Regions from separate parts of the Cobetia sp. MMG027 genome, predicted to be linked through region 2. Evidence: predicted binding sites of a transcription regulator. Region 2 holds the regulator's gene; each other region holds the start of a gene.

Region 1 (5,298 bases), on a different contig from region 2:
CGGCCTCGATTCCCACTCCCTCCAGTGCTTCCCTGACCTGCGGACGCACGCCGAACACCACCACCAGTCGCACGCCGAGGGTGTGCAGCAACGCCAGATCCTGAATCAACTGCGTTCGTCGTGAGGAAGACAGCGCTTCGCCTTCGATCAGAATGACGAAGGTGCGCCCACGGTGGGCGTTGATGTAGGGAGAGGAGTTGCGAAACCAGTCCGCGAAGGGAAAACGCGTGTTCAAGAGCCAGCTCCGTGCAGGAGGGAGGAAAATGACATGTCAGGCATGCCCATGAATCATCATATCAGCGCCGCAGCCTGCACGGCGAGCGACGCCCCTGACATCCATGCGGCCTAAACGAGAAAGGCGACCCGAAGGTCGCCTCTCTTGTTTTTCAAAAACGTTTTTTCAAAAACGTTTTTCAAGTGCGTCTTGCCGATACATCTTGCCGATGCGTCTTGCCAATGCATCTTGCGTGTTTCTCTCATGCAGCGCCCTGTCCGCACACCCCGTCGCAAGCCCGGGCGCTGAGGCAGATGTCGGCTTAGCCGAACATGCCCTTGAACATGAAGAAGAACAGGATCGACAGGATCGCGCCGGCCGGCAGAGTGATCAGCCAGGACATCACGATGGTACCGATCACGCGCAGGTTGAGCGCTGCCATGCCGCGTGCCAGACCTACCCCCAGCACCGCACCGACGAGGGTGTGGGTGGTGGAGATCGGCAGGCCGGTGCCGGAGGCCAGCACCACGGTGGAGGCCGCCGCCAGGGTGGCCGCGAAGCCACGAGACGGGGTCAGCTCGGTGATGCCGGTACCGACGGTGGCGATGACGCGGCGACCATAGGTGACCAGGCCGACGACGATACCGCCGCCACCCAGCACCAGCACCCACCAGGGCATGCTGGCCTTGGCGCCGATCTGACCGGCGGAATCGACGACACTGATGATGGCTGCCAGCGGACCGACCGCGTTGGCCACGTCGTTGGAGCCGTGGGCGAAGGCCATGGCACAGGCGGTGAACATCATCAGCAGGCCGAAGACCTTCTCGACGCCGCTGAAGTCGAAATCATCCCCGGTGGCGCGATTCTTCTCCTTGAGGCGAGAACGCGCGACCTTGCGCTCCATCAGCACGCCGATCCCCATCACGATGGCACCGATGACGACGGCCAGCAGCAGACTGGACTCGAAGCTCAGGTGCAGCCCGACATGCTTGAGGCCCTTGACCATGGTCACCATCGAGATGATGAAGCCGACCAGGAACATGTACATCGGGACATAGCGCTTGGCGGCCGCGAACGGGTCTTCATTGTCGAAGATCAGCGTCTGCACGGACTTGAACAGCACGAAGGCGATGGAGCCCGCCAGCAGCGGCGAGACCAGCCAGGAGGCCGCGATCTGACCGACCTTGGGCCACTCGACCGCATCCACGCCGAGACCCGCCGCCGCGAAGCCGACGATGGCACCGACGATGGAGTGGGTCGTGGAGACCGGCCAGCCCTTCATGGACGCGATCAGCAGCCAGATACCGGCGGCCAGCAGTGATGCCAGCATGCCGTAGACCAGGAACTGCGGATTCTGGATCAGCAGTGACGGGTCGATGATGCCCTTGCGGATGGTATCGGTGACTTCACCACCAGCCAGCCAGGCACCGAGGAATTCGAAGATCACGGCGATGACGATCGCCTGCTTGATGGTAATGGCCTTGGAACCAACCGAGGTACCCATGGCATTGGCGACATCGTTCGCGCCTACACCCCACGCCATGAAGAAACCGAATACGCAGGCAAGGATGACGAGCACATCGCCGTATTGAGCAATGATGGACATTAGGGAACTCTTGAGCAGATGGCAGGACGTCCTGACAGCGCTTAGCGCGCCATCAGGATCTGCAGTCGGGTACCGACCTTTTCAGCTTGATCGGCGACATCGCCGACCCAGTCGATAATCTTGTAGAGGAAGATCACGTCGACCGGTGGCAGAGCGGCTTCCAGCGAGAACAGGGTCTGGCGGATCGCGATCTGCTGTTCGTCGGACTGCTTCTCGAGCTCATGCAGCTCATTGATCAGCTTGTCGACCAGCTCGCTCATGTTGCGCCCGAAGCCGGACTCGACAAGATCTTCCAGCTCGCCCAGCGCACGGCGCGCCTGGCAGACCGATTCGACCGCAGTCTTCAGATACTCACGCATGGCGGGCACCAGCGCGGTGGGTATCTGCATGTGGCGACCCAGCATGATGCCGGCGATATCCTTGGTGACGTTCGCGATGGAATCCTGGACATGGATCAGCTCGAGAAGGTCGGAACGGGATACCGGCAGGAACAGCGAATTGGGCAGATTGAGACGCAGCTGCGTCTTCAGTTCGTCCGCTTCACGCTCCAGCTTGCTGATGGTCTGACGAATGCTGGCCGCCTGATCCCAATCACCCTGTTCGCAGGCGTCGAAGAAGGTCAGCAAGTGCTGGGCACAGTCGTCTGTCTTGATGATGTGGGTGTGCAGCGCCTTGAAAGGCGAGCGCCCGAACATCGAAGAGAAAGGGTTGGTCGTTACCATAGTGGCCGTCGGCGTTAAGGATTGACGCGCGGAGTGTAGCAAAGCCTTTGTGACGATCACATAACTTTCATCGTAACGACACGATACCGCCATGCTGTTGTACTTCACGCAACATCAGCGGCAGTCGGGGGGAACTCGAAGGATTCCAGAGGAGAGATTGTCATGTAGCGACAGGACGCGGGGTCGCTGACTGATTACATTGTTCATAATATAACCAAGGAGTTGGCGGCAGGCAATTCATGTCACACAAATGTCACGATACTGTCATATCACTGTGATTCTGCTGACGGATCACCTGCCGTGGGAAGGCTGGCGACACGCTCTGCGCTTGCCTTGGCAAGGGACAGGCGCGAGCATGAAGCCGCCGGGGGCTGCCTGTCCCGGGATCTCGGACAGGCAGCCAGCGTCCTCGTATCGCTGTCGTCATCCATGCCCGGCCATCTTCATTCTTCATCTTCTCGTACAGGGAGTGCCGTCGTCATGGCGCAGGAAATCGAACTCAAGCTGGCGCTGACCCACAGCGGCCTCGGACGCACGGCGATTCTGGAACGTCTTGCGGATATCGCGGAACTGGCTGGCACCACGCCCCGTCGTCGCTGGCTGGCCAATACCTATTTCGACACGCCTGAGCATGCGCTGGAACGCGCCAAGATGGCATTGCGCCTGCGCCGCAGTGGAGAGGATGCCGACAGTCCGGGCCCCTTGCGCCAGACCCTCAAGACCAGTGGCGAAAGCCATGGCGGCCTGCATTCGCGGGGCGAGTGGGAATGGGCGCTGCCCGACGGCCAGACAGGCCTCGATCTCGATGGCCTGCGCGGCCTTCCCCCTCTGCAGGCGCTTGAGGAAGGTCCGCGTGAGCACCTGCTCGGCGCCCTCGCCCCTACCTTCAGCACGGATTTCGAACGTCATGCCTGGCAGCTGGAGCTGACGGTGACGCAGGATGGCCAGACAGCGGGTGTCGGCGTCGAGATGGCGCTGGATCTCGGCCACGTGAAGGCAGCAGGTCGGGAAACGCACATCCGCGAGATCGAACTGGAACTCACTGGCGGTGACGACCTGAGCGCCGAGCAGCGCGAAGGGGTGCTGTGGGCGCTGGCGGAATCCCTGGCCAGCCGACTGGCCCTGCGCCCGGCAGATGCCAGCAAGGCACGCCGCGGTGCCGCACTCAGAGATGGCGAATGGCACGAGAAGACGCTGGATACCACCGACACGAATGCCCTGCTCGCCGCGGCCATCGATGCCCTGGATGCACATGCCGACCGCCAGCAGCAAGATGACATGCGCTGGCACGATCACGCCCTGGCCGCCTTCTCGGCCCTGGCCTCGCGCCTGGCCGCCAGTCAGCATCCCGGTCATGTCCATGCGGTGGCGCTGACGGAGGCGCTGAGCGAATCCCGTGAGCAGGGCACGTCAGACAGATGGATGACAGCGGCCTTCGGTCAGCACAGCCTGTCGCTGCTGGCGGCATTGCGCAGCCGAGGCCAGTGAGGCAGCTCATTAAAAGCTCGTTGAGAAAGCTCATTGAGAGACCCCGGTGAAATCGCTCGCTGAGCGCCAGGCCATCGCGCCCTCACCTGCCCTGCCCCCACCATCGCGTCGCAGCCCGCCCCGGCGCTGCGACGCCAGTCAAGGAAGCCCGCATGCCTGAACGCCAAGGGCCGGCCAACGAATACGGCAGTACGTCACAATCCGCCACCGCCCCCCCTCGCTCCAGCGATTTCGAGCCGGCCAGCGGCAGGCTGCGCGCCCGGCTGTTCCACTGGATCTTCGAGTCCGACACCAAGGCGGCCAAGGCCTTCGATATCGCGCTGGTCGCGATGATTCTCGCCAGCGTCGCCGTGGTGATGCTCGATAGCGTGCCATCGCTGAATGCCCGCCATGGGGAGCTGTTCCGCATCCTGGAATGGACCTTCACCCTGCTGTTCACGCTGGAATACGCAGTACGCCTCTATTGCCTCAAACACCCCGGCACCTGGGCGAAGGGCTTCTACGGCGTGCTCGACCTGCTGTCGATCGCCCCGACCTGGCTCTCGCTGCTGATTCCGGGGGCGCAGGCACTGCTGGTGGTGCGCGTGCTGCGCGTGCTGCGGTTGTTCCGCGTGCTGCGCCTGATGGCCTTCGTCGGCGAAGGTCGCATGCTGGTCGAGGCTCTCGCGCGCAGTCGTCGCAAGATCCTGCTGTTCTTCATCACCGTACTCAGCATCATCACGGTGTTCGGCGCCCTGATCTATCTGATCGAACCCCCGGAAGCCGGCTTCACCTCCATCCCCAAGGCGCTCTACTGGGCGGTGGTGACGCTGACCACGGTGGGCTACGGCGATATCGCCCCCATCACGCCCTTGGGCCAGTTCATCTCGGCGATGATGATGATACTGGGCTATTCGATTCTCGCTGTGCCCACCGGCGTGTTCTCGGCCGAGGTGCTCAACGGCCTGCGCATGCAGCAGACCAGCGATGAAGCCTGCCCCGGCTGTGGCCGTGAGGGCCATGATCGCAATGCCAAGTACTGCAAGTTCTGCGGTACCTGGCTGGATGAAGACACGCGTGACCCACGCGAGCCAGAGCCTGAGACTGAGACAGACCCAGAACCCGAACCTGGACCTGAGCCCGATGCCGAGCCGCCAGCGAAGGAGGAAACCGCCTCCCCAGGCGACGACTCCCCCGACCGCGATCGCAGTTGACGAGGCCGAGTGTCACTCGGCACACGACAACGCCTCGGAAATGACAACGCCCCCGAGACCGCAAGGTCCGGGGGC
Region 2 (5,298 bases):
ACGGATGTTGCTGCACTTGCTGGCATTGCATGGCGCTTGGGCGATGCGATACCGGGTCCCCCTTTCTCGGGGTGAACGTCACCGGTAACACGTCGTCCCTGATTCTCGCCTGACGCTCTGTGACGGAAACTTCACTATCGTGCCTGACTACGCTGGCTTCAAGGGGTCTGCGACCATCGGCCATGGCATCGCCTAGCCTAGCAACGGCGGTGCCTGCCGCGCCAGCTCGACTTTCCTGCGAACGGAGGCGCCTGTCAACGCATATCCAATCAAGCGTTCGTTCGCATCGAGAGCGCGTGCATCAAGATCATCTCCCTCGCCCGTGATGTCCCAGCGCGCCACGGCCGTCCGAGGCGGGTAGGCCACGATGGGCAGCGCCGGTGTCTTGACCAGCACGGGCCAGGCCTTCCAGTCGAGCTCGACCGCCTCGCCGCACAGATTGGCGGCCAGCACCCGGGCTGCGGCCTGCAGGGGCTGCACGTACATGGCATTGACCCCTTCGACACTGGCGCAGTCTCCCAGCGCCCAGACATGCGGCCGGGAGGTGGCAAGGTGACGATCGACGCGGATGCCGTCCCCACCAGCACTCAACCCCGCGCCCTGTGCCAGCTTGATGCGTGGCGCGAGCCCCGTGGCCAGCAGCACCAGCGAGCCCTCCACCGCATGACCACTCTGCAGCACCACGCTGACGGGCGCCTGCGTTGCCTTGCCGGCGGTGATGGTCTCGACCATCTCGCCTTGCAGCCGACGCACGCCGATGGCATCGAAGGCCTTGCCAAGTCGCCGGCCGAGCGCCTGGGGAAGCAAGCCATCCAACGGAGTGTCTTCCGCTGCGACCAGGGTGACCTCATGTCCTGCGGCTTTCAGGTCATTGGCGTATTCACACCCCACCAGACCGGCACCGACGATCACGACACGGCCACTCTCCCCCGCCTCACGCGCTGCCGTCAGCGTGGCGCTGAAGGCGGCGTAGTCATCGAGATCATTGATGCTCATCACGCGCGAGCCGACCGAGTCATCGATGGGGAAGGGTCGCCGTGGCGCGGCACCGAGTGCCAGCACCAGCTCGTCATAGGCCAGGCATTCCTCGCCCAGCCAGACCTGTCGCGCGTGGGTATCGATGCTCGTCACTCGCTGATGGGTGCGCAGCTCGGCGTCCAGTTCATCCACCAGGGCCACGGAGGTCTGCCGTGCCAATGCCCGGGCGCTCATGCCCTTGGCAAAGGCGGTGGACAGCAGAGGCTTGGCGTAATCGTGGCCACTGTCCTGACTGACCAGGATCAGTCGACTGTCCTTGTCACGCGCACGCAGGGCACGCGCCAGGCCAATGCCGGCCATGCCGGTGCCGATGATGACAAGGGTACGAGGGTCGCGCATGGCGCCATCTCCTGAGATCGATCCGAGAGGAAAAGAGGGTAGTCGGGCCCCAGCATACCAGCCTGCCACTGGCGCGGGCATGCTCACGCTGCAGGCCTTGCGGTTCGGGCGTGCTAGACTCGCCACTTGTCATCCTGACAGGGAATTCATCGTGGTCTGTCACTCCCACTCGGCAGCGTTTGCCGGCAAGATCGCTATCCGGGCCATGTCTCGCTCGGAACTCAGCACTCCCTGCGCTCACCAGAGAGCGATGGACTCGGCGGTCCGCCGCCACTGGCAGCCCGCCGCGAGCCTGCAAGGCGTCATGCCGGCCGGCTGGTGGCCATGGCTGTCCTCCAGCGACTCGCTGACCCAGCGTCTCGATCACGCCATGCGCATGCTCGATGGTCAGGGGCTGCGCGTGCGCCTGCTGCTGCAGGACACCGGCCCTGCCCGGCGGGATGAGGCGCGGATGCTGGGTATCGCGCCACGACGCCATGTCTGGCGGCGCGAAGTGGCCCTGTGTCATGGCGATGAGCCCTGGGTGATCGCGCGCTCGCTGGCGGCGCTGGACCTGGCCCATGGCCACCGTCTTTCGACGCTCGGCGAAGGCTCGCTGGGCCATTGGCTGTTCCGCCAGCCTGACCTGACCCGCAGCGCCATCGATGTCAGCCGGGCGCCACTGAGGCTTGCCAGCACGCAGCCGCTGGCACGCACCGCCAGCCTGTGGATGCGCCGCTCGATGTTCTCGCACGGTCGCTTCCGGGTACTGGTCCAGGAAGGTTTCACCCCTCGGTTCCAGCACGCCCTGGAACTCTGATTCCCCACTGCCGTTCGATCAGGAGTCCTGATGTCAGCGTCATCCGCTTCCCGCCCGTCCAAACTGGCCGATTACCTCGCCCTGACTCGTCTGGACCGCCCCATCGGCACCTGGCTGCTGATGTGGCCGACCCTCTGGGCCCTGTGGCTGGCGGCCGATGGGCTACCGGACCGCGATACGCTGCTGATCTTCGTGGCTGGCGTCTATCTGATGCGTGCCGCCGGCTGCGTGATCAACGACTACGCGGATCGCCACTGGGACAAGCATGTCGAACGCACCCGGGATCGCCCGCTGACCTCAGGACGCATCACGGAGCGCGAGGCGCTGACCCTGTTCGGTGTGCTGGTCGCGGCCGCCTTCGTGCTGGTGTGCTTCACCAACCTGACCACGGTGCTGCTGTCGATCGTCGCCGTGCTGCTGGCGGCCAGCTATCCGTTCATGAAGCGCTTCCATCATCTGCCGCAGGTGGTGCTGGGTGCCGCCTTCGGCTGGGCGATTCCGATGGCCTTCGCGGCGACGCTTGAGGAGGTGCCGACCTATGGCTGGTGGCTGTTCGCGGCCAACCTGATGTGGACGGTGGCCTACGACACCGCCTATGCGATGGTCGATCGCAATGACGATCTCAAGGTCGGCATCAAGTCCACCGCCGTCCTGTTCGGCCGCGCCGACACGCTGATGATCGGTCTGCTGCAGCTGGGCATGCTGGCGGTGTTGATCGGCATCGGCCTGCACCTGGCGCTGGGCATCTTCTACTGGCTGGGGCTGGCCGCGGCGGCCGTGACCTTCGTCTGGCAGCAGCGCCTGATTCGCGAGCGGGAGCGTGGCCCCTGCTTCCAGGCATTTCTCAACAACCACTGGTCCGGCCTGCTGATCTTCGCGGGCATCGCGCTGGCGACCTGGCCAGCTGCCTGACCCCTCTTTCCGGCCAACGGGCCCGAGTCCTCATCCGGTCTGCCAGCGACCTTCCTCGTGCGGCGAGGCGTGACATTCACACCTCGCGAGAGTTGAGGGACTCGCTGGCAAGCCGGGCGGCAAGCTGCCAAGCTGCCAAGCTGCCAAGCTGGCGATTGTCATCTCACTGTCATATAAGCAGGTTGTAATCGTCATCGACTTGTCATTCTGGCGCGTGCGCCGACTGCTGCATGGGATCTAGCGATGAGCTCCAAGACCGTACTGATTGTCGACGACGAATCCTCGATACGCGAGATGATCGCCGTCGCCCTGGAAATGGCGGATTACCGCGTGCTGGAGGCCGACAATGCCCAGGACGCCCACGCCATCGTCGTCGATGAAAAGCCCGATCTGCTGTTGCTGGACTGGATGATGCCCGGCACCAGCGGGCTGGAACTGGCGCGCCGCCTCAAGCGTGACGAGACCACGGCGGAGCTGCCGATCATCCTGCTCACCGCCAAGGGCGAGGAAGATAACAAGATCCAGGGGCTCGAGGCCGGGGCGGACGATTACATCACCAAGCCCTTCTCGCCACGCGAGCTGGTGGCACGCCTCAAGGCCGTGCTGCGCCGCACCACGCCCAAGGGCGTCGAGGAGTCGGTGGAAGTCGAGGGTCTGATGCTCGACCCCGCCAGCCACCGCGTGACCGCACACGGCAACTCCCTGGAGGTCGGCCCCACCGAATACCGCCTGCTGCAGTTCTTCATGACCCATCAGGAGCGCGCCTACACCCGCAGCCAGCTGCTGGATCAGGTCTGGGGCGGCAATGTCTATGTCGAGGAGCGCACCGTGGACGTGCACATTCGTCGTCTGCGCAAGGCGCTGGGCGAGGGGCATCAGCACTTGATCCAGACCGTCCGCGGTACCGGTTATCGCTTCAGCGCCCAGGCCTGAGACGCGGATGCGCTACTGGACGAACGAGCTATGGCGGCTGGGCTATCTGGCGGGCGGCTTCGGGCTGGTCGGCGGACTGCTCGGCCTGCTGGGCTGGGGCTTGGCGCTGGGGCTGGCGCTGTACCTGTTCGTCCATCTCAAGCATCTCAAGAGCCTCTACACCTGGCTGATCACCAACCCCCATGAAGAGCCGCCGCCCGGCGATGGCGTCTGGGGGGATCTGCTCGATCGTCTGTATCGCTACCAGAAGGGTCAGCGTCAGGCACAGGAGCGACTGCGCAGCATCCTCAATCGCATCCAGGAATCCTCGGAAGCGATGCGCGATGGCCTGGTGATGCTCGACAACCACGGCGACATGGAGTGGTGGAACAGCGCTGCCGAGCAGTTGATCGGCCTCAAGGCCAGTCACGACCGCGGCCAGCACGTCACCAACTATCTGCGTGACCCCGTGTTCATCGATTACTTCAATCGGCTGGCCTATCGTGAGCCGCTGACCCTGCAATCGCCGCTCTCCGACAACCTGACCCTGCAGATCTCCATCACCCTGTTCGGTGACAACGAGCGCCTGGTGATGGTGCGCGATGTCACCCGTCTCTACCGTCTCGAGGAAATGCGCCGCGATTTCGTGGCCAATGTCTCCCATGAGCTGCGCACGCCGCTGACGGTACTGGCCGGCTACCTCGAGACCTATTCCGACTATGCCGATGACCTGCCCCCGCGCTGGCAGCGTGGCCTGGGACAGATGCAGAGTCAGACCGACCGCATGCAGCACCTCGTCGAGGATCTGCTGACCCTGTCGCGCCTGGAGACCGACGAGCTGTCGGGCGAAGGACGTCGCATCGACATGGCGCAGCTGCTGACACGTATCCGGGAAGATGCCGAAGGCCTCTCGAAGGAGCGACATGTCATCACGGTGGAGGTCGAGCCCGGACTGGCCCTGATGGGTGAGGAGCAGGAGCTGAGAAGCGCGATCTCGAATCTGGTCTTCAATGCGGTGCGTTACACGCCGGAAGGCTGCCACATCACGCTGCGCTGCCAGAGCACCACCGAGGGCGTGATGGTCGAGGTGGAGGATGACGGTGACGGCATTGATCCCGTGCATCTACCGCGCCTGACGGAGCGCTTCTATCGCATCGACAAGGGACGCAGCACCGCCACTGGTGGCACCGGGCTGGGGCTGGCCATCGTCAAGCATGTGCTGATCCGCCATCAGGGCCGCCTGGAGATCGACAGCCTGCCCGGCGAGGGCGCACGCTTCCGTTGTCATTTCCCGGCGG
Region 3 (5,298 bases), on a different contig from region 2:
GAACGTCTCACCGATGAAGCCGCCCTGATCCATCAGGCCTGCCACAACAGCATCGCGGCGGTGCGCCATGCCGCCGCCGCTCGCATCACCAGTCAGGACGGGCTGGAGCAGCTGGTGCGCGGCGCCAGACGCGATCGTCACGTCCAGCGTCAGGCCCGCGACACGCTCGCCCAACGCCGCGCGGATGCCCAGCAGGCAGACGCTCTCAATGCCAGCCGTGACAACCTGCTGGGTCAGATGGAGAAGCTGCCGCGTCAGGCCTGGGAAGACAGCGTGCCATCACGCTATCGCTCACTGCTGCGCGAGTGGGAGCGACTGCCGGCCGCCGACCACGACGTTCAGCAGCGTTTCGAGGAAGCGCGTCTGCAGGCGTACAAGGTCATCAGCGATCATGAAGCCCGTGAACAGGCCATCCGTGAGCATGAACGCCTGAGCGCCAACCTGAGCACCCACCTGGAAGAGATCCTCACGGCCCTGCACCAGGCGCGCGCGGACCTCCTCAGTCGCGAGTGCGTCAATGATCACGACTTCGCCAGCCTTCAGGCTCAGCGTCGTCTGCAAGGCGAACGCTGGCGCGAGCTGACCGACCAGTTCTCGGCCCCGGCCGAACTGCTCGAACGTCATCAGTGCCTGCAGCAACAGCTGCAGGACCCGCTCGATGCCTGGTACCGCCATCAGCTGTGTCAGGGCGAGATGGACGCGGCGCTGGTCGACAATGACCTGGAGCAGATGGCACGTCTCGAGCGCGAGATCGCCTGGCCGGCAGAGCTGCCGCTCACCAGAACGCTGCATGCCGTGCGCCAAGCGCTGGAGGCAGCTGCACCGCAGGCGACGACCGGTGAGGAGAGTGCCGACGAGGCCGCCGCGACCGATGAGCCTGCCACGGACAGCAGCGACAAGCCCCGAACGCTTGATCTGGAAGCCATCAGCGCCGAACTGGATCAGCTGGACACCTACCTGGAAGCCGGCAAGCTCAAGCCCGCCAGTCGCCTGCATCGTTCACTGCGCGACCGCACCGAAGGCCAGCTCGACAGCGAGCGTCAGACGCGCCTTCGTCAATTGGGCGCTCGCGTCGCGGAGCTGCGTGACTGGCAGAACTTCGTCGCCGCTCCCAAGCGTGAACAGCTGCTGGAAGCCATCACCACATTGGCCGAGCGCGAGGACCTCAGTGATGAGCAGCGCGACCGCCAGCATCAGCAACTGATTCAGCAGTGGCGCAGCCTGGGCGATGCCGCTGCCAGCCGTGAGTCCAGCCAGTCCTTCCGCAGCGCCTCGGACAGCATCAAGCAACAGCTGCAGGATTACCGCGAAGCGCGCAAGCAGGCGCGCGAGCACAACCTTGCCATGCGTGAGGCGCTCTGTGAGCAGCTGGAATCGCTCAATGGACACGCCATGGGCGATGCGGACCCGGACGCCCTGCGCCAGATCCGCGACCGCGCACGCGAAGAGTGGCGCCGTCACACTCCGGTACCGGCAGGCCCGGGCCGCCAGCTGTCGCATCGCTTCGGTGAAGCGCTGACCGCGCTGCAAGGCTTGATCGACCAGCGCGCCGGCGAGATCGCCGCGGCCAAGCAGGCATTGGTGGACGCCGCCGAAGCGCTGGCCGATGAAGACGCTCCGGCACGTGCGCGCGCCGAGCAGGCCAAGGCACTGCAGACTCGCTGGCGGGAACTGGGCCGTGCCCCCAAGGGCGAGGAGCAACGCCTGTGGTCTGCCTTCCGCGCCGCCTGCGACCGCATCTTCGCCGCACGTGATCAGGACCGTGAAGCGCGTGACACGCGCGAGCAGGTCCGCCTCGAACAATGGCAGGCTCTGATCGAGCGCCTCGATAGCTGGGAACCGACGACCCTGGAAGACGCCGCCCAGCTGGACGACGCCCTCAAGGAAGCCGACGCGCTGGGTGCCCTGCCGCGTGGCAAGCGCGGTGACGGCATGCGTCGGCGCTGGAATGGCATTCTCAAGCGTCGCGAACAGCGCCTGGATGAACTCCATGCCCAGCAGCTGCGCCAGGAATGGCAGCAGTGGCGCGACCTGCTGGAGCAACATGCCGTCGCCGATGCCAGTGCACGCCAGGGCAATATCGAGGATGTCGAACTCCCCGAGTCATCGGCGTTCGACGATGCCAGCCGCCAGGCCAATGCCGCGCGCAACCAGATGCGCCGTGCCGAGCCGGTCAGCGCCAACGCCGCCAATGAGCGCCTCGCGGAGCTGCGTGTCCATCTGGCGATCCTGTTCGAGGCGCCGCTGGGTGCGGAAGACGAATCGCGGCGCCTGACCGTTCAGGTGGCCCGCATCAATCAGCAACTGGGCGAGCGCCTTGAGCGTGATGAGGAACTCGACGAGGTGCTGGATGCGCTGCTGGCCAATGGTCCGCTGGACTGGGAAGCCTGGCAGGCCGAGTTGCCGCGCTTCGATGCCCTGTTCAACCACTGACGGCGTCGGGTCGGCATAGACAGTCAGCTGACCGGCACCCTACGACGACGAAGCCCCCGTCTCGAGAGAGACGGGGGCTTCGTCGTGTTCACGACAGGAAAAGTGCGCTTGCCCCTCTCCTGTCAGATCCTGGTTCCTGTGAGTGCGCTCTGCGGCCTCTTGTACGCTTGATGGCCTCTTCCGCCCTGCCGGGTTCTGCCACCCTGCGGGTACGTCGCGAGACGCCGGGGCGCATGAGCACGAACGGACATCAGCCCATGAACTGGCCACCATTGATGTCCAGATTGGCACCGGTGATGAAACCGGATTTCTCGTCCGCGAGGAATGCCACCGCGCGAGCGATCTCGTCCGGCTGACCATAACGCTTGACCGGAATCGTCTCGCGGATGGATTCACGAATCTCTTCCGGAATCTTCATGATCATGTCGGTGGCGATATAGCCCGGCGACAATGTATTGACGGTGATGCCCTTGGTCGCGGTTTCCTGTGCCAGCGCCATGGTCAGACCATGCATGCCCGCCTTGGCGGCCGAGTAGTTCACCTGACCGAACTGGCCCTTGCGGCCGTTGATGGAGGAAATGTTCACGATGCGGCCGTACTTGTGCTCCAGCATGTCATTGATGACGGCACGGCAGGTATTGAAGACGCTATCGAGGTTGCAGTTGATGACTTCGCGCCACTGCTCGTAGCTCATCTTGCGCATGGAGGTATCACGCGTGATCCCTGCGCAGTTGACGAGCACGGCCACCGGCCCGAAGCGCTCGCGAATTTCATTGACGCCTGCCTGACAGGCTTCGAAGTTGTCCAGCTCGATACCGGAAAGCGCGATGTTCTCGAACCCGGCAGCACGCTGTTCCTGCAACCAGCCTTCTGCCTTTTCCTTGTTCCTGTAACCGGCAATCACCTGGTACCCCTGGCTCGCCAGCTCACGACAGATGGCGGAACCGATGCCACCGGTGCCACCGGTGACCCATGCAACGGGTGCTGTTTGCGTCATGTTATTGTCTCTCCCTGTTCCTGGAACGTCCTGTGCCCGCAAGGGAGCACAGCATGGCATTTCGCCGTTGATCGCTCATCGACTGGCTGGCGATCTTCCGGTAACGACAAACACTGACAGGCGTCTCTGACAGCATGGCGACAACCGTGCGCTCGGTGAAGACTGTCACCGCCCTGCGCGAGGCGTGTCACTCTCAGTATGGACAGGATTCCCACGGAAAGTATGTAGCAGATCTCTCACATTGATTGAGGTCAATTCCATCACTCTCGCTCCCCCCCATCGCCTGGCCGCCTCAGGAAAGTCTTCCGGCTGATTACGGGATAACGGTTGACTCAGCACTGTATATCCTTATACTACGCCCCACGTTGATGCGGGGTGGAGCAGTCTGGTAGCTCGTCGGGCTCATAACCCGAAGGTCATCGGTTCAAATCCGGTCCCCGCTACCAGCAAGCGCCAGCAGTTTCGGCACTTGGGAAACAACGTGATGTTGCGGGATGGAGCAGTCTGGTAGCTCGTCGGGCTCATAACCCGAAGGTCATCGGTTCAAATCCGGTTCCCGCTACCAACCTCTGATGCGTCGGAGTTGGAGCAAAGGCAGTACCCAGTGTTGCGGGGTGGAGCAGTCTGGTAGCTCGTCGGGCTCATAACCCGAAGGTCATCGGTTCAAATCCGGTCCCCGCTACCAAGAATTCGAAAGGCCTGATGCCCTGCATCAGGCCTTTTTCGTATGCGTGACATTCCTGTGCGAGGATATCGACGAGGCCAGCGCCCGGACCTCATTCCTCCCATTCTCCACGCCCATCACCTTCACACTCATCACGTCAGTCTCGAAGGAGTGCCTGCATGCGCCACTGGCTGGTCAAGACCGAACCCGACGCCTTCTCGCTGGAAGACCTGCGCCGCGAGTCGCCGGCACTCTGGGATGGCGTGCGCAACTATCAGGCGCGCAACTTCCTGCGCGAGATGCAGCTCGGGGATGTCGTGCTCATCCAGCACTCCAGCTGCAAGGTACCTGCAGTGGTCGGGCTGGCCGTGGTCAGCGAGCTCGCCCTGCCGGACCCGACAGCCAGCGACCCCGAGCACAAGGGCTTCGACCCTCGCCAGATGGCGGACCTCGAGGCCGGCAAGACGCCGCGCTGGGTCGCTCCGCGCCTGCGCTATCTGCGTTCGCTGCGCAGTGCACTTCCCATCGCGCGCCTGAAGGCGAAGCCCGAGCTGGCCGACAGTCACCTGGTCCGCCGTGCCCGCCTTTCCGTCATGCCATTGAGTGAGGACGAGATCCAGTGCATCGCCCGCCTGGCCGGGGACGACCTCAAGCCTTGAGCCCCCCGCCCGCGCCAGATGAACCCTGCACATCTTGAACTCGCCCGCCGCGGCCCGCATCATCAGGCCAGCCGGCTCGCGTGCGAGCCTTGAATCGCAGACACTTCCGGGGCATGCATCATGATCATCGATCCCAATACCGGCCAGCCACTGACCGGCAATGACACCACCGCCGCCCAACCACAAGGCGTGGTAGGCGGAGCTGCTGCCAGCGCCCCCCGCCAGGCAGAAGACGCCAACACCTACATCATCGATGTCGACATGAGCAATCTGCAGCAGGTCCTCGAGGCCTCGCAGCAGGTACCGGTGCTGTTGGACTGCTGGTCTCCCCAGAGCGAGCATTGTCGCGTCCTGACGCCGATTCTCGAGATGCTGGCTCGTGAATATGCCGGTGGCTTCATCCTCGCCAAGCTGAACGCCGAGGAACAGCAGGACATCGCTGCCCAGCTAGGAGTGCGCTCGGTACCCGACGTCAAGCTGGTCATCCAGGGCGGTCTGGCAGGCAACTTCACCGGCGCCCGTCCGGAAGCCGAGATTCGCCAGTT

What was found. The regulator PhoB, encoded in region 2, activates phosphate uptake and scavenging genes when phosphate is short. The targets are predictions, from matches to a motif close to TGTCATANNNNTGTCANA.
Region 1: a site for PhoB is predicted at 2,794-2,811, ahead of PJK54_RS04930 (CYTH domain-containing protein). Genes of this name have one in related genera too.
Region 3: a site for PhoB is predicted at 3,556-3,573, ahead of phbB (acetoacetyl-CoA reductase). Genes of this name have one in related genera too.

The regions. Positions count from the first base shown of each region.
Region 1 is NZ_JAQJIO010000003.1:185,536-190,833, reverse strand. Features, by position in the region: gene argA (amino-acid N-acetyltransferase) at 1-235, opposite strand, end outside; gene PJK54_RS04940 (inorganic phosphate transporter) at 537-1,820, opposite strand; gene PJK54_RS04935 (TIGR00153 family protein) at 1,862-2,542, opposite strand; gene PJK54_RS04930 (CYTH domain-containing protein) at 3,023-4,030, shown strand; gene PJK54_RS04925 (ion transporter) at 4,183-5,223, shown strand.
Region 2 is NZ_JAQJIO010000006.1:267,018-272,315, reverse strand. Features, by position in the region: gene PJK54_RS10410 (NAD(P)/FAD-dependent oxidoreductase) at 193-1,377, opposite strand; gene PJK54_RS10405 (chorismate--pyruvate lyase family protein) at 1,457-2,176, shown strand; gene ubiA (4-hydroxybenzoate octaprenyltransferase) at 2,207-3,088, shown strand; gene phoB (phosphate regulon transcriptional regulator PhoB) at 3,332-4,021, shown strand; gene phoR (phosphate regulon sensor histidine kinase PhoR) at 4,029-5,298, shown strand, end outside.
Region 3 is NZ_JAQJIO010000016.1:26,380-31,677, forward strand. Features, by position in the region: gene PJK54_RS17270 (DUF349 domain-containing protein) at 1-2,433, shown strand, start outside; gene phbB (acetoacetyl-CoA reductase) at 2,684-3,430, opposite strand; tRNA gene PJK54_RS17280 (tRNA-Met) at 3,800-3,876, shown strand; tRNA gene PJK54_RS17285 (tRNA-Met) at 3,919-3,995, shown strand; tRNA gene PJK54_RS17290 (tRNA-Met) at 4,039-4,115, shown strand; gene PJK54_RS17295 (EVE domain-containing protein) at 4,274-4,753, shown strand; gene PJK54_RS17300 (tetratricopeptide repeat protein) at 4,874-5,298, shown strand, end outside.